3 regions of the Phytobacter diazotrophicus genome follow, and region 2 is predicted to be linked to each of the others. Evidence: predicted binding sites of a transcription regulator. Region 2 holds the regulator's gene; each other region holds the start of a gene.
What was found. The regulator PhoB, encoded in region 2, activates phosphate uptake and scavenging genes when phosphate is short. The targets are predictions, from matches to a motif close to CTGTCATAAAACTGNCNNAT.
Positions count from the first base shown of each region.

Region 1 (5,736 bases), 530 kb from region 2:
TTTCGTGAGCGGCATCATGTTACGAGGCGGCAATAAACAATTCCCGCAATTGATGCAGTTGATCACGGCATTTCGCCGCCTCTTCGAATTCGAGATTCTGTGCATGTTGCATCATCTGCCCTTCCAGCTCGTGAATTTTCTGCTGCAGCGCTTTCGGGGTTAACGCCAGTTCAGCAGCTTCCACCTGAGCCGGTGTGCGCGATTTACCGCGACCTTTGCCTTTGGTCTTCGCCAGGCTTTCGCCGAGGCTCAGAATATCCACCACTTTTTTGTTCAACCCCTGCGGGGTGATGCCGTGTTCTTCGTTGTACTGCTGCTGTTTCTCGCGACGACGCTCGGTTTCCCCCATCGCCTTCGCCATGGATGGGGTAATTTTATCGCCGTAGAGAATGGCTTTCCCGTTGACGTTACGCGCCGCACGACCAATGGTCTGAATCAGCGAACGCTCAGAACGCAGGAACCCTTCTTTATCCGCATCCAGAATCGCCACCAGCGACACTTCCGGCATATCCAGCCCCTCACGCAGCAAGTTGATGCCCACCAGCACATCGAACTCGCCAAGGCGTAAATCGCGGATAATCTCCATACGTTCGACCGTATCGATGTCGGAGTGCAGGTAACGCACCCGCTCACCATGTTCTTCCAGATATTCGGTCAGATCTTCCGCCATGCGTTTGGTCAGTGTCGTGACCAGTACGCGTTCGTTAATGGCGACGCGTATGCGGATTTCGGAGAGCAGATCGTCCACCTGGGTTGCCACCGGTCGCACTTCGATAATCGGATCGAGCAACCCGGTTGGGCGCACAACCTGGTCAATCACATCGCCACCGGATTTTTCCAGCTCATAGTTGCCCGGCGTCGCCGACACATAAATAGTTTGCGGTGCCAGCGCTTCGAACTCTTCAAATTTCAGTGGGCGGTTATCCAGCGCTGACGGCAGACGGAAACCGTACTCCACCAGCGTCTCTTTACGCGCGCGGTCGCCGCGGAACATACCGCCAATTTGCGGAATGGTGACGTGGGATTCATCAATCACCAGCAGGCCATCCGCCGGAAGGTAATCAAACAGCGTCGGCGGTGGCTCGCCCGGCCCGCGCCCGGAAAGGTAGCGCGAATAGTTTTCGATGCCGGAGCAATAGCCCAACTCATTCATCATTTCCAGATCGAACTGGGTGCGCTGGGTCAGCCGCTGCTCTTCCAGCAGCTTGTTATTCTCCAGCAGTACCTTGCGCCGGTCGACCAGCTCGACCTTGATCTCTTCCATCGCCTGAACGATGCGTTCACGCGGCGTGACGTAGTGAGTTTTGGGATAGACCGTAAAACGCTGGATGGTCGACTCAACATGCCCGGTCAGCGGATCAAACAGCGACAAACGCTCAACTTCTTCATCAAACAGCTCAACGCGTAGGGCAATATCGTCCGATTCTGCCGGGAAGATATCGATCACTTCGCCGCGCACGCGAAAGGTACCGCGCTGAAACGCCTGATCATTGCGGGTGTACTGCAGCTCCGCCAGCCGACGCAGTATGGAGCGCTGATCGATGATCATCCCTTTTGTCAGGTGCAGCATCATCTTCAGGTACAGGTCCGGATCGCCCAGGCCGTAAATCGCGGAGACCGATGCCACCACAATGACATCCCGACGTTCAAGCAGCGCTTTAGTGGCCGACAGACGCATCTGCTCAATGTGTTCGTTCACCGAGGCATCTTTTTCAATAAACGTGTCCGAACTCGGCACATAAGCTTCCGGCTGATAGTAGTCGTAGTAAGAGACGAAATATTCCACGGCGTTATCCGGGAAGAACTCTTTCATTTCGCCATACAACTGTGCCGCAAGGGTCTTGTTCGGTGCCAGCACCATCGTCGGGCGCTGTAAATCGGCAATGACATTCGCCACGGTGAACGTTTTCCCTGAACCGGTCACGCCCAGCAAAGTCTGATGAGCCAGACCATCTTCGAGCCCTTCTTCCAGGCGACGAATAGCTTCTGGCTGATCGCCGGAGGGACGAAAAGCGGAATTCAGTTTGAATGGTTTACTCATGGACGGCTACCTGATGAAGGAATGAGCGGGCAGGAAAGTAATTTTACTCACCACAGCGAGATTTGCCAATAAAAAATACTGGATGTAAAAACAGTGGCATAATCAGGAATCTCTTCTACTCACTGGCCCGGCACGATGAGCACACCTCGAAAATCATCTGGGACGGTACAAAACACCAGCAAAAGCGGGTTATCCCCAGAACATTTCCTTTTTTAACACTTGTCAAGACAGGTAATGAAAGTTTTGTGGCAGTGGGTGACAGATTTCTTACAAGGATTGCTTTTATTTAACTAATTAAAAAATAAAGGAATATCATAAAAGACGCCTTTCGCAGCAATTCAGGCGCAAGCCGCGTATTTACTCGCTTCTCGCACTTTTTCTAACTCTAATGCACAAGGTTATCCACAGGAATAGTGGATAACTGCTTCCAGCCCATATGCCTCGCCTGTCGCCAAAAACCACCCGGCAGCCTCTTTGAGGTCAATAAAAAAATTTTCTCGCTTATTTTCGCAGAATATCTGCTAACGAATCGGTGAATTATCATGCGATCCTGCTCACAATTCACCAATTGACTGCACCATTTCCCGCCATCCCTGGCACTGTCAAAGAGCATATATTTTCGCCTGCCACCCGCAAAACGCACTTTTACTCTCTTATTCATCAGCGGGTTCCGAAAAAAATCTCGCTTTTAGGTTCTGGCAAGGCTTTTGCAGAGACTTCTACAACATCTTCTCTGTCACCCGATCAGAGATAAGGAGCGAACCGTGTTGAGCTTACGTGCAGTCAATCAGTATTACGGCAATCAACATACGCTGTGGAATGTCGATCTCGACCTCTCCCCCGGCGTATGCACCTCTGTTATTGGCCTCCCTGGGATGGGCAAGACGACGCTTATCAATTGCATTACCGGTTATCTGCCCGTGGAGAGCGGTAGCATGGTCTGGCAAGAAGCGGGGGCGCCGCCCAGGGATTTACTCAACCTACAGGCGGAGCATCGCAGCGCAATGGGCATAGGCTATGTTCCCCAGGACAGGCGGATATTTTCACAAATGACCGTTGAGGAGAACCTGCATATCGCCATGCTGGCCGCTGGTGAACCGCGCAGTACCGTCAATCGTGAGATTTATGACCTGTTTCCCGAACTCTACGGGCTACGTCAGGTGAAAGGCGCTGGGCTGTCTGAGGATAATCAGCACCAACTGGCGATGGCGCGCGCGCTCGTCAATCGCCCGCGGCTGTTGATTCTGGACGAACCCACACGCGGGCTTGGACAGGCGTTTATCCATAAACTCGGCAATTTACTTGTCCGGCTCAACCAGGATTTCGGTATGACTATCCTGCTGGCCGAACAACATCTGTCGTTTATACGCCGGGTGGCCGACCGTTTCTGTCTGTTACATCGTGGTCGCAACGTCGCCGAAGGGGATGTCAGACAGCTTGACGATCAACTTCTGTCGCACTGGATGTCGCCTGATTCAGCACGTTGAGATCGAGATAATGACCGTTTTGTGTAGCGAACGGCGCGTGGGCAAGCCAGGGAATTTCTCCCATCAAAGGTGCCTTTAACACGCGCCGTAGCGTCGCAAGATACTCGGTATGCCGTTTACCTGGCGGCTGAACATCATTGGCAATCCAGCCAGCAAAACGCAATCCCGCCTGCTCTATCGCCTGTGCGGTCAACATTGCATGGTTAATACACCCAAGTTTAACGCCCACCACCAGAATCACCGGCAATTGCTCGGCCACCACCCAATCGGCAAAAGTGAATGTCTCTGAAAGCGGCGTAAACCACCCGCCAGCCCCTTCTGTCAATATCCAGTCGGCCTTCGCTTCCAGCGCCCGAAGCCCGGAAGACATCCCCTCAAGCGTAATAGGCGTATCGGACTCTGCGCTGACAATATGCGGCGATGTCGGCTCAGCAAAAGTCCAGGGGTTTACCTGGTCGTAATCGAGCATCACGCTGCCGTTGTGCTGCAAAGCCAGCGCGTCACTGTTGCGTAGCCCCTGTGCAGTCATGTCACTGCCCGAGGCCACCGGTTTGTAACCCGCACTTCGCAGCCCCCGAAGATTTGCCGCTTGCAAGAGCGCGCAGCTCGCCACCGTTTTTCCGACCTCGGTGTCCGTGCCGGTGACAAAATAGCGTTCAGTCACGCGTGATAACTCCCCAGAAAAGTTGATAGGTCAGCGGGAATGCTCCCTGCTGTTGCGGCCAGGCCAGTTGCAAGCGTTGTAGCCCCCCTCGCGTAAGCCCTTGCCTGCGTCCGGCATGCAGATGGGTCGCCCCAACCCCTTTAAGCGATCGCATGGCCTCCAGGGCCCCCGCAAAATAGAGCGTGATGGGCTCAATGCCCGCCTGATAGCGCCAGCCCGATAACGCATCGTGGAGTTGCGTAGCGGCCAGAAAGCGATTGGCATGAGGTTGGTCATCAATCGCGCGCCATGCCTCATTCAATTCAGGTAACGAGCCGCTCACCAGGGTGGTAAACGCAATATGTCCACCGGGGCGCACTACGCGGTATAACTCCGCCAGCGCCTGACGCACATCATCACACCACTGCACCGCCAGGTTACTCCAGGCAAGACAAAATTCAGCGCGGGCAAAAGGCATGGCTTCGATATCCGCCAGCACATAGCGTTCTGCCGCCTGCCTGCGCCGGGCCTCCTCCAGCATGGGCGGGGAGATATCCAGCGCCGTCACCCGCGCCCCCTGCTCTCGCCAGTAGCGACTCAGCAACCCCGGCCCGCAGCCGGCATCCAGCACCTGTTCAACAGGGGCAGAAGGGAGACGGGAAAGCAGTAATTCTGCGCTTTGTTGCTGCAATCCGTTGTGTTGGTCGTAGCGGTGGGCGGCGCGACCGAAGGTATCGGCAATGGCTTGTTTATCAACGCGCGTCATGCAATATCTCCAGCAACTGCGTAATGTCTTCCGGCTCATGGGCGGCAGTGAGCGTTAAGCGCAACCGGGCGGTACCTTGCGGGACGGTTGGCGGGCGAATCGCGGTTACCCAAAAACCGTTCGCCCGTAACTGCGCGGCCAGTTGCAGCGCACGGTTGTTTTCACCCACAATCAGCGGCTGAATGGCACTGTCAGATGCTGTCACCTGTAGTTTCTGCGCCTGTGCGCCGGCACGGAATTGCGCAATCAGCGCATTCAGTTTATGGCGGCGTTGTGCGCCTTCTTCGGATCGAATAACAGCAAGTGAGGCGCTGATTGCCGCGGCCTGGGCGGGCGGCATACTGGTGCTGTAAATCAGATGGCGGGCAAACTGTGTCAGATAATCGGCCAGCGATTCGCTGCACAGCACCGCCGCACCGCTCACGCCAACCCCTTTGCCGAACGTGACAATCAGGATATCCGGCGTGACCTGGCGGGCGTGGCAGCTACCGCGCCCCTCGTCGCCGCATACGCCAATACCGTGCGCATCGTCGACCATCAGCCAGCCGTTTGCCTGTCGGGTCACCCGGGCGATGTCAGCCAGCGGCGCGCTGTCGCCGTCCATACTGAACACCCCTTCGGTAACAACCAGTTGTTCGCCACCGTTCGGTTTTGCCAGCAGAGCCGCAAGATGCGTGGCGTCGTTATGGGCAAAGCGGCGTAGTTCTGCCGGGCTGAGGCTGGACGCTTCCAGCAACGAGGCGTGGCTTAGCCTGTCGGCAACGATACGGTCCTCTTTCTTACCCAGCGCGGCAATCAC
Region 1 is NZ_CM125428.1:3,934,548-3,940,283, forward strand. Features, by position in the region: gene uvrB (excinuclease ABC subunit UvrB) at 20-2,041, opposite strand; gene ACS0RQ_RS19180 (ABC transporter ATP-binding protein) at 2,806-3,528, shown strand; gene bioD (dethiobiotin synthase) at 3,470-4,192, opposite strand; gene bioC (malonyl-ACP O-methyltransferase BioC) at 4,185-4,937, opposite strand; gene bioF (8-amino-7-oxononanoate synthase) at 4,924-5,736, opposite strand, start outside.
Region 1: uvrB (excinuclease ABC subunit UvrB) is a predicted target of PhoB. The motif match lies at 2,274-2,293, and genes of this name have one in related genera.

Region 2 (5,736 bases):
GGCTCGGCGGTGAAATCAATCTTCCATTCGCCTTTTAATGAGTTCAGGTTTTTCAGGCGTAGGCTGAGGATTTTCATGCGTCATGCTCCTGATTGAGCGAGTGGAGCGTTTCGGAAAAGAGCGACTGCAGGCGGGCAATCTGGATGTCATCGAGCTTCTCCTGCGCCAGGCGACGCGCGAAAACCTCCTCCACTTTTAACTCGCTTAAGGTTTCGCTGCGCTCGCCCGCGAGGATGCGCTCCCGCTGTTCGCGGCTGCGGCGAACCAATAACACCTCGACCGGCAGATCGGCGGTAAGCGCCTGAATTTTTCGCTGCATGTCGCTCAGATAATCCTCGGTTGCGATCTCAATATCCAGCCACACGGGAGCGTCGGTTGGGCTGCCACGCCACTGCTCAAGTTGCTGACGAATCGACTCAAGATCACCCTTGATGACCGCCAGTTGCTGTGTAACAGGGACTTCCAGCGCTGTCACATCCGCCAGTTTTCCTGCTGAAAATGTCACCAGATTGACATATTTGCTGTTACCGGTTTCGTCAAAGCTCAGAGCGATAGGCGAGCCGCAGTAGCGGATATGCTCTTGCCCACCCGGCTTTTGTGGGCGGTGAATATGCCCAAGCGCGATGTAATCCGCAGGCGGGAAGTTTTGCGCGGGGAAGGCATCCAGCGTACCGATATAGATGTCACGTACGGCGTCACTCTTACTGGCACCGACGGTGGTCAGATGCCCACTGGCGATTATCGGCAGCACGCTGTCGCCGCGTAATTCGCAGGCGGCCTGATACTGTTGCTGGTAGTAATCGGTAATGGCTTGCAGCAAATGAAGCTGTTTTTCTTGCCCGGAGAGTCCCGCCTGGCTGGTCATGATGTCGCGTGGACGCAAAAAAGGCACCGGGCAGAAAACCGCACCGGGCGAACCGTCACGCAACGGTAAATAAAAAGGCGCGCTGCCTGCGCTGGCAACAACGGTTGTCTTCAGCCACGCAAGAATATCTTTCGATTCATTAAGGGTGGCTACTGAATCATGATTGCCTGCCAGCACAACCAGATGACAACCCGTCTGCTGTAATTTTACCACAAAACGGTTGTACAGCTCGCGCGCATAGCTGGGTGGGGAGCCGGTATCAAAGATGTCACCCGCGACAATAATGGCGTCGACCAGGTGCTCCTCAGCGGTGACCAGCAGCCAGGTGAGGAAAGCGTCGTGTTCGGCGGCGCGGCTTTTACTGTAGAAGTTCTGACCCAGGTGCCAGTCCGAAGTATGAAGGATGCGCATAGCGGTTCCGTGGCAAAAAAGCGTAAACGCGATTATAACATTCAGGGGCACACGAGCCGCCAGTGAAAGAATTTCCCACTGTCATAAAACAAAGGCTTGGGTCACCTGTTGGTCATTTGTTTCATAAATCTGTCACAAAAGTGACGCATAATGGCGCCGCACTTAGCTGATGACTTAATTTAAACAGGGCAAATTATGGCAAGACGCATTCTGGTCGTAGAAGACGAAGCGCCAATCCGTGAGATGGTGTGTTTCGTGCTCGAACAAAACGGCTTTCAACCTGTCGAAGCGGAAGATTATGACAGCGCGGTGAACCAACTTAATGAACCCTGGCCCGATCTAATTTTGCTCGACTGGATGCTGCCAGGTGGCTCAGGTATTCAGTTCATTAAACATCTCAAGCGTGAAGCGATGACCCGTGATATCCCGGTGATGATGTTGACCGCCCGTGGTGAAGAAGAAGACCGCGTGCGCGGACTTGAGACGGGCGCGGACGATTATATTACTAAGCCGTTTTCGCCCAAGGAACTGGTGGCACGTATTAAAGCTGTCATGCGTCGTATCTCGCCGATGGCGGTAGAAGAAGTCATTGAAATGCAGGGGTTGAGCCTTGATCCGAGCTCTCACCGTGTGATGACCGGTGAAAATCCTCTGGACATGGGGCCGACGGAGTTTAAGCTACTGCATTTCTTTATGACGCATCCTGAGCGTGTGTATAGCCGCGAACAGCTGCTGAACCATGTCTGGGGAACGAATGTGTATGTTGAAGACCGCACGGTGGATGTGCATATTCGCCGGTTGCGTAAAGCGCTGGAACACAGCGGCCACGATCGTATGGTTCAAACCGTTCGCGGCACGGGTTATCGTTTCTCGACCCGTTTCTAAAATCTGAAAGGAGTGTGACGCGTGCTGGAACGGCTGTCATGGAAAAGGCTGGTACTCGAACTCATCCTTTGTTGTCTACCCGCTGCACTGCTCGGCGCTTTATTTGGTTATCTGCCCTGGTTTTTACTGGTGGCAGTCACCGGGTTACTGGCCTGGCATTTCTGGAATTTAATGCGTCTTTCCTGGTGGTTGTGGGTCGATAAAAGTATGACGCCGCCGCCGGGCACGGGAAGCTGGGAACCCCTGCTTTATGGTCTGCACCAGATGCAGATGCGTAATAAAAAACGCCGTCGTGAGCTGGGTAATCTGATCAAACGTTTTCGTAGCGGCGCGGAGTCGCTACCTGATGCGTTAGTGATGATCACCGAAGAGGGGACGATGTTTTGGTGTAATGGCCTGGCACAGCAATTGCTGAATCTACGCTGGCCGGACGATAACGGACAAAACATTCTCAACCTGCTGCGTTATCCGGAATTTACCCGCTACCTTAAAACGAAAGATTTCACCCGCCCGCTTAATCTGGTGCTTAACAATGGTCGTCATCTGGAGATCCGCGTGATGCCCTACAGCGAGCAGCAGTTATTGATGGTGGCGCGTGACGTCACGCAAATGCATCAGCTTGAAGGGGCCCGGCGTAACTTTTTTGCCAACGTCAGCCATGAGCTACGCACACCGCTGACGGTATTGCAGGGCTATCTGGAAATGATGCAGGAGCAGACGCTGGAAGGGCCGCCGCGTGACAAGGCGCTGCACACCATGCGTGAGCAGACATCGCGAATGGAAGGTCTGGTTAAACAGTTACTGACATTATCCAAAATAGAAGCGGCGCCGACGTTACCGCCAAATGAAACTATTGATGTGCCGATGATGCTGCGTGTTGTGGAGCGCGAGGCGCAGACGTTAAGCCAAAAGAAGCATGAGCTTGAATTCGTGGTCGACAACGACCTGAAAGTGCTGGGGAATGAGGATCAGCTACGCAGCGCGATTTCCAATCTGGTCTATAACGCCGTGAACCATACGCCAGCGGGAACACACATTACCGTGCGCTGGCAGCGTGCGATCTCTGGCGCGCAGTTTATCGTTGAAGATAATGGGCCGGGGATTGGGCCTGAACATATTCCTCGCCTGACAGAGCGCTTTTACCGCGTTGATAAAGCCCGCTCCCGGCAAACCGGTGGTAGCGGTTTGGGGCTGGCTATCGTAAAACACGCGCTTAACCATCACGAAAGTAAGCTCGAAATCGACAGTACGCCGGGTAAAGGCACCCGTTTCAGCTTTACATTGCCCGCACGTCTCGTCGTGAAGAACGCAAGCTGACACCTGAGGTGTCAGTTTTTCTTTCCACTTCTGTCATAGACCCGCTTTTCACACTTCGTTTTTCCCGAATCTTCAAACAGATTATGTCTCTGACTATTTTTTGTTCGCATGATTAGCCATCCGTTTTTCTTATATACAGTATCTTCATCTGGCATTTATTGTAGAGTTGGTATAACCATCTGGTTTTGCGATCCCTTATTGCCTTTAAACGTTATAAGCGTTTAAATTGCGCCCCGTATGTCGTCAGACCGACTGTATTTGCGTGATAAATCGAAAAACTATTCTCCGTCACGCAGCGCGGGAAGTGTTTCCCGCTACGTTTAAAGGTTATTTCCGCCGTAATGTTCCGCTGAAATAAGGCGAAAATTTCAACACTTACAACATCACATCCACAGGCAGTAAACGTTTATGACCCATCATTTAAAACCACGAGACATTGTTGCTCTGGGCTTTATGACTTTCGCGTTGTTCGTCGGCGCCGGAAATATCATCTTCCCTCCGATGGTTGGTTTGCAGGCGGGCGAGCACGTCTGGACTGCCTCAATTGGCTTTCTGATTACCGCTGTGGGCCTGCCGGTGCTGACGGTCGTCGCGCTGGCGAAAGTGGGCGGAGGGGTGGATAGCCTCAGCACGCCGATTGGTAAAGTAGCCGGCGTACTGCTGGCCACCGTCTGCTATCTTGCCGTGGGGCCGCTGTTTGCCACGCCGCGTACCGCGACGGTATCGTTTGAGGTGGGGATTGCGCCGCTGACCGGTGAAGGTTCTTTGCCGCTGCTGATTTACAGCATTATCTATTTTGCACTGGTCATTCTGGTGTCGCTCTATCCGGGCAAATTGCTGGATACCGTCGGGAATTTTCTCGCACCGCTGAAAATTATCGCGCTGATCGTTCTCTCTGTTGCCGCTATCATCTGGCCAGCCGGTCCGATTAGCCATGCGATGGATGCCTACCAGCATGCGGCGTTCTCGAACGGTTTTGTGAATGGCTATCTCACCATGGACACGCTGGGCGCGATGGTGTTCGGCATCGTTATCGTTAATGCGGCACGTTCACGTGGCGTAACAGAAGCCCGCTTGCTGACCCGCTATACCGTCTGGGCTGGCCTGATGGCCGGCGTCGGTCTGACGCTGCTCTATCTGGCGCTGTTCCGTCTGGGTTCTGATAGCTCGACGCTGGTGGATCAGTCTGCCAATGGTGCTGCGATTTTGCATGCATATGTTGCCCATACCTTTGGTGGCGCTGGCAGCCTCCTGTTGGCTGCGCTGATTTTTATCGCCTGCCTGGTTACGGCGGTGGGGCTGACCTGCGCCTGCGCGGAGTTCTTCTCGCAATATCTGCCGCTCTCTTACCGTGCGCTGGTGTTTATCCTGGGGATCTTCTCCATGGCGGTGTCGAATCTGGGGCTGAGTCATCTGATTCAAATCTCTATTCCGGTGCTGACAATGATCTATCCGCCGTGTATCGCACTTGTGGTGTTAAGCTTTACGCGCTCCTGGTGGCATAATTCGACCCGCGTAATTGCACCGGCGATGTTCATCAGTCTGGCCTTTGGCGTACTGGACGGTATCAAAGCATCTGCATTTAGCGATATGCTTCCGGCCTGGACTCAACGTCTACCGCTGGCAGAGCAGGGGCTGGCCTGGTTGATGCCAACAGTGGTGATGGTGGCTCTGGCTGTGTGCTGGGATCGTGCCGCCGGGCGTCAGGTGACATCCAGCGCCCATTAATTGCGCAATAAGGTTTACTAACCACGGGACGTAAAGTCCCGTGGTTTTTTGTTTTTTTTAGATCCTGGAACAGGAAACCATGGAAAGTACGAACAAACTAAAGCGAGGTCTTAGTACCCGGCACATTCGCTTTATGGCCCTGGGGTCGGCGATTGGCACCGGGCTGTTTTACGGTTCCGCCGATGCCATCAAAATGGCCGGGCCAAGCGTATTGCTGGCCTATATCATCGGTGGTGTGGCGGCGTATATCATCATGCGCGCGCTGGGCGAGATGTCAGTACACAACCCGTCCGCCAGTTCATTTTCCCGCTATGCGCAGGAAAACCTCGGGCCGTTGGCCGGTTATATCACCGGCTGGACCTATTGTTTCGAAATCCTGATTGTGGCGATTGCCGATGTGACCGCCTTTGGCATTTACATGGGTGTCTGGTTTCCCGCCGTACCACACTGGATCTGGGTGCTCAGCGTGGTGCTGATCATCTGTGCCATCAACCTGATGAGCGTGAAAGTCTTTGGTGAGCTGGAGTTTT
Region 2 is NZ_CM125428.1:4,460,955-4,466,690, reverse strand. Features, by position in the region: gene sbcC (exonuclease subunit SbcC) at 1-77, opposite strand, end outside; gene sbcD (exonuclease subunit SbcD) at 74-1,276, opposite strand; gene phoB (phosphate response regulator transcription factor PhoB) at 1,472-2,161, shown strand; gene phoR (phosphate regulon sensor histidine kinase PhoR) at 2,183-3,478, shown strand; gene brnQ (branched-chain amino acid transporter carrier protein BrnQ) at 3,887-5,206, shown strand; gene proY (proline-specific permease ProY) at 5,286-5,736, shown strand, end outside.

Region 3 (5,736 bases), 1.2 Mb from region 2:
AGGAGCGGAAGTTGATCTCAAGGCGCATAAACCCATAGGAGAGAAAAAGGGGCTTCACCTGTGGCCACAGGGCGAAGCGGACGCGCTGAAAATGGCTCGCGCCACAGGCGGCCAGACCGCGCACGGGGCGGTCATTAGCGCTTTCAATCGCTTCGTAGAAGAGCTTGGTCAGACTACCAACGGTATGCAGCATAAGCGCCAGAAAACCGGGGATCGCGCCAATACCAAAGGCCATCACAAAGATAACCGCCCACGCCAGTTCCGGCATGGTACGTAAAAATGCCACCAGCGCACGGATACCAAAACGGACCAGCGGCGGCGACCAGGTGTTACCTGCCGCCAAAAAAGCGAATGCCGTTGCCAGGACAAACGATATTAGCGAGGCTGCCAGCGCCAGTTGCAGGGTTTCCCAGATAAGCGGCAACTGGATAGGCAGGCGATAGCCCCAGTAGGCCAGCGAGCCCTTTGTGTGGCTGTCGGCAAAGAGCGTGGATACATGCAGTGTCGGCATGGTCTCCCGCATGTAGTCGAAGAAATTCGGCAGTGAATGCCAGATGGTGTTCAGGTTAAATTCCGCTGCGTTTCCGGCAGTAAAATAGAGTACGAGTAAGACAAGCGACCAGGCGACCGTGTCACGTTTCTGGCGCATTCGGATGTTCTGGTAATACTGCTCAAACGACATATTCGTGTTCATGGCTAACCGGTCTCAGGCGGAGACAACATTCGAACAAAAGCCCCGGGCGTTGAGCCTGGGGCTATTTTTTTAACGCACGTGAGTGCGAATTAACGTGCGGTCACCAGCTCACGTTTCATATCGATAATCTGTTTGTAATCTTCCACGCTGCCAGGACCGATGTGCTGGGTGCCGCCCATCGCCTTGACAAAACAGGCATGGTCGTCGGTATCCAGTTTTTTGATGGCGGTGACCACTTTGGCTTTAAAATCAGCCGGCAGGCTATTGCTCACCAGAATAGGACCGTTCGGGATCAGCGGTGATTTCCAGATAATGCGGATCTGTTTCATCAGATCCGGATGATCCATACGAATCAGGCGGTTAAACGCGCCCACGCTGTAGCCGGAGTTATAGTCTCCGACCATGGAAGTCCAGGTTACTGCGCCCGCGAACTGATTGTTCAGTACACCCAGAATGTCCTGCTCGTGGCCGCCGGAGAAGGTGACGCTGGAGAAGAAGTTGTTGTATTTGTTGTCGGCAGTGCCGCCGAACTGCTGTTTGAACGTCTGGTTCGGGATCAGGAAGCCAGAGGTGGAATCCGGATCAGCGAAGCCGAACGGTTTGCCTTTCAGGTCTTCCAGTTTCTTATACGGGCTGTCTGCTTTGACGATAACCACAGAATAATAGCCGCGCGACTGGTCTTTATCGTCCACGGCGAGGCCCACAATATCCACCGCTTTCGGGTTGTTGATATAGACGGAGGCATACGATGCAGGCGACATGCTCAGCACCACGTCGACTTTGCCGCCCAATAAGCCCTGAATAACGCCAGAGTAGTCAGACGAGTTACGCAATTTGGTGTCGACGCTCAGTTCCTTGTCCAGAAAGTCTTTTACGCACTGGTTATCGCCAATTTGCTGGGTGGCGTTCTGCCCGCCGAGGATACCCAGATTTAATTCCTTCGGTTGTTCAGCCGCGTTCACCTGCCACGCCAGCAGAAGACCTGTCATCAATGCCGATAAACGTAATGCGCCTGAAATATGCTTTTTCATTGTCATTGCCTGTGTCGTCTCAATTGAAGGAAGAATTAATGCAGTTGACTTATTTCATCACCATAAAGCGTGTGCAAAACATCCTGTGTCAGCGCAGAAGGGGAGGCGTCAAAAACAATCCGTCCCTGTGCAACACCGATAACGCGCGTGCAGTATTCCTTTACCAGTTCCACGGAATGCAGGTTTACCATCACGCTGATGCCTTGCTCACTCACTTCTCGTAACACGCGCATAATGCGCTGCGTATTTTTGGGATCCAGCGAGGCGACGGGTTCATCCGCCAGTAAAATCGAGGGGTTTTGAATTAACGCCCGACAAATTGCCACGCGCTGCATCTGACCGCCGGAAAGGGTTTCCGCACGTTGCAGCGCGTGCGGCAGCATGTTGAGCCACTCCAGCAGCGCAATAGCTTTCGCGCGATCTTCGGCTGTAAAGACTTTGAACAACGACTTAAAGCTTGAGGTCTGGCTAAGCCTGCCCAGTAGCACGTTGGTCAGCACGTCGAGACGCGGCACCAGGCAAAAGTCCTGAAAAATCATCCCGCACTGGCTGCGCCACTGGCTCAGCTCGCGGCCTTTAAGGCGAGAAACATCGCGCGGTAGACCGACATCGGGGAAACTCAGGATCTCACCGGATGTCGCGCTGTGCGTTCCGTTGAGCACATGCAACAGGGTGGATTTACCGGCGCCGGAGCGGCCAATCACACCGACCATCTCACCGCTGTGCAGGTCAAAGCTGATGTCCTGTAACACGGTCTGATGGTTGTTGTAGGATTTGCTTAAGTTTTTGACGCTCAGCACTTTATGCAGCGGGGCGCTGTGCAAGTGGTGCGACGAGGGCGCCAGGGTTTCCGGGTGTTCTGCCAGTGCGCTGTTCATGTGTCATCCAGATTTTTCACGAGAATGCCCAACATTACGGGGATTGCGTGTGATCGTTTTATGATGAAACAGAGAACAAATAATGAACGGGGCGAAAACGTCCTGGGTGTAAAGCTATTGAAAAAGCATAAAACGATAAGGTCGTTATGGGCGAGGGGCGGACGCTGCCATCAACTTCAGCTATTTTGATTTACGAAGTTGTGCTTACGGTTTACTCCCGGTAGAAGCTGGCAAGAAACATCAGTTGTTTTTCTTATCGCATCATGCATGAGTGGACAGCAATTTCGACTAAAGGAGGAATCAGTGTCACATTCGTCATCAAGAAGAAAAGTTTTAGACATAGAAGGCCTTCTTGTGCACAGAGCGTCACACGCACGGAGTTGCGCTAGCCACGTAGCGAACAGATTGGGAATCACCCGCAGCGAACTATTGATGAAGGTTGAGAAAGAGACAGGCGCAAGTCTGATTTCGCCGCTTACAAAAGCTGAGTTAATGAAAGCGTTTAACTTTGGTAAGCTAAGCTATGTGCAGCAAATTGAATTATTCAAACGTTCTTATTTAGAGAAAAAGAATTACGCCAAACCTTTTTATGAAAAAACAGCAGCAAAAAAAACGAACGCACCCTCATGGGATCAACTCGACCAGAAAATAAAAGATGTCGTTGTCGATATTTTTTACCAGGGCATAAGACATCCAGCAAGCTTAATCGAGGCTGCAATTGCTGGCAGAACAGCGCTTATTAACTTCATCCGGGAAGATTTATCACTAATGCGTTATGAGCCTACAAGACACAGAATCAGGTATTTACAATGAAGAAAATAGTGTTAGCGATTATTTTGTTGGCTTTAGCTCCGTCAGCCTTCAGTGCTGAAAAAGCAGATGTTATCGCCGGGCCAGAAACTGATACTTGTTGGCATAATAATGCTGACCGTGGAAAAGCTTCTGAATGCTTACACGCTCTTAGTGACAAAAGCAATAAAAGCATGGATGAGTTAATTGCCAAAACAGTCGGGCAAATAAAGGCAAACAATACTGGGCCCGTATATAAAAGTCAGGATCCTCAACTGACCATTGGTGATGTCTTCAGTAAGCTTTTCCTGGAGTCGCAAAATTCATGGAAAGAGTATCGCAAGAACTTCTGTTTAGGCGTTGGGTCGCAAATCGGTGAGGATACCTATGATTACTGGCCCTATATTTATCAGTGCCAAATCAACCTTAATAAGCGGCATACTGAAGAGATAAAAATGCTGCATGCCGATGAAGAGTGAGGTTAGTAAGTGAGTGTAGTTGCCTGCTGACTGACTTTTTGTAGTTCAGCAGGCTTAATCCCGTTAATGGATTGATTTGATGACATGATGTTTTCATGCTGGTGGGCGGCGTGATGGTGATGAGCATTGCGTTCTTTGCCAAAGGCTTCGGCAAAATCGGGTGGTGCATCCTCACCAATATGTCACCGAATGAAATCCTGGGCGCTGTCTCCTGTCTGTTTATCACTGAAACGCTGAAACGTCTGCAAATCGACCCGCCGACCCACCGAAAACGGCGCAACAGTATCCGGCTATAAGCGCAGCGGCGCGAAACGCACCATTCAGAATGTATAGATTTGTGCTCTTTTGCTGACACCACGTTGACAAACATTTGCCTGGTCAGTAATTTCATTTGTAATTATTGACCAGGCAAATAACATGAAAGACGTTACAGATACCCCTAATCCTAAGCTCCATCTCGGCTTACTGATTCATCTGGCGAACCAGTTTAAAGACCAGCTTATCAGCCACTTTTTTGCCGACACGGATATCACCGCTGCGCAATTTAAAGTCCTGATCAGCATTTACAAAGGTTTCAACAGCCCGCTTGAAGTCAGCAAAAATTTGTTGATGGATGCCGGGGCCATGAGCCGGATGCTCGAGCGGATGGTGAAGCGCGAACTGATCCTGCGCACTCCCAATCCAGAAGACAAACGTCAGGTTATCCTGGCGCTGACTGAGAAAGGGCAGAAAATTTGCGATCGCTTTCAGAACGAAGCGCTGTCTTCCATTCTTGGCTCGCTGACTGCCCGTCTGACCCCAGAAGAATCCCGCCTGCTGGTACAGCTATTGATAAAAATGCTGCCAGACGAGGCCACCAAACCCCATCGTTAAGTTGTCCTGAATAAGGTTACGATAAAGATGCAAAATTCATCTGCACAGTCATCTGCACAACCAGAACGCGCACCCAGCAAACGTAAGCGCAACTTCGCCATACTGCTGGTGATCCTGGTGCTTATTGCCGCCGGGTGCCTGGCATGGTACTTCCTGTATGCCCGTTATTACGAAACCACTGACGATGCCTACGTTAATGCCAACCTCGTGACACTGACCCCGCAAATTGCCGGAACGGTCACCCAGGTCGCCGTTGATGAAGGGGATTACGTCACCAAAGGCCAGCCGCTGGTATTGCTCGACCCCAGCGACACGCAAATTGCCCTGCAACAGGCGGAAGCCAACCTGGCCAGCACCGTGCGTCAGGTCCGTGGTCTGTACAGCACCGCAGACAACTACCGCGCTCAGGTGGCGGCGAAAAAAGTGGCCCTGCAAACCGCGCAGAACGACTTCGCGCGTCGACAGAAGATTTTTGCCAGCGGGGCGATTGCGGCAGAAGATATGTCGCACTATCGCGATGCCGTGGCCACGGCGCAGAGTGATTTAGCGGCGGCGCAACAGGCGTTGAGTACCAACCTGGCGATGGTGGATGACACGGTCATCGACAGCCACCCGGAAATCAAAAGCGCGGTGGCAACCCTGCGCCAGCGCTATCTGGATAACGCCCGTAGCACCATTGTGGCGCCGGTCAGCGGTTTTGTGGCGAAACGCGCGGTCCAGTTGGGGATGCGTGTTGACTCCGGCACGACACTGATGTCGATCGTCCCGCTGGATCAGGTCTGGGTGGATGCCAACTTCAAAGAGAGCCAGATGAACACCATGCGTCTGGGGCAGAAGGTAGTCCTGACCGCCGATCTGTACGGCGATAAAGTGGAATATCAGGGCACCATTGAGAGCTTAGGTATTGGTACCGGCAGCGCGTTCTCGTTGCTGCCGGCCCAGAATGCCAGCGGCAACTGGATCAAAATCGTTCAGCGTCTGCCGGTGCGTAT
Region 3 is NZ_CM125428.1:3,280,965-3,286,700, reverse strand. Features, by position in the region: gene phnE (phosphonate ABC transporter, permease protein PhnE) at 1-694, opposite strand, end outside; gene phnD (phosphonate ABC transporter substrate-binding protein) at 784-1,725, opposite strand; gene phnC (phosphonate ABC transporter ATP-binding protein) at 1,761-2,603, opposite strand; gene ACS0RQ_RS15965 (DUF8812 domain-containing protein) at 3,036-3,416, shown strand; gene ACS0RQ_RS15960 (DUF1311 domain-containing protein) at 3,413-3,871, shown strand; gene ACS0RQ_RS15955 (hypothetical protein) at 3,967-4,167, shown strand; gene ACS0RQ_RS15950 (MarR family transcriptional regulator) at 4,289-4,744, shown strand; gene ACS0RQ_RS15945 (HlyD family secretion protein) at 4,772-5,736, shown strand, end outside.
Region 3: phnC (phosphonate ABC transporter ATP-binding protein) is a predicted target of PhoB. The motif match lies at 2,651-2,670, and genes of this name have one in related genera.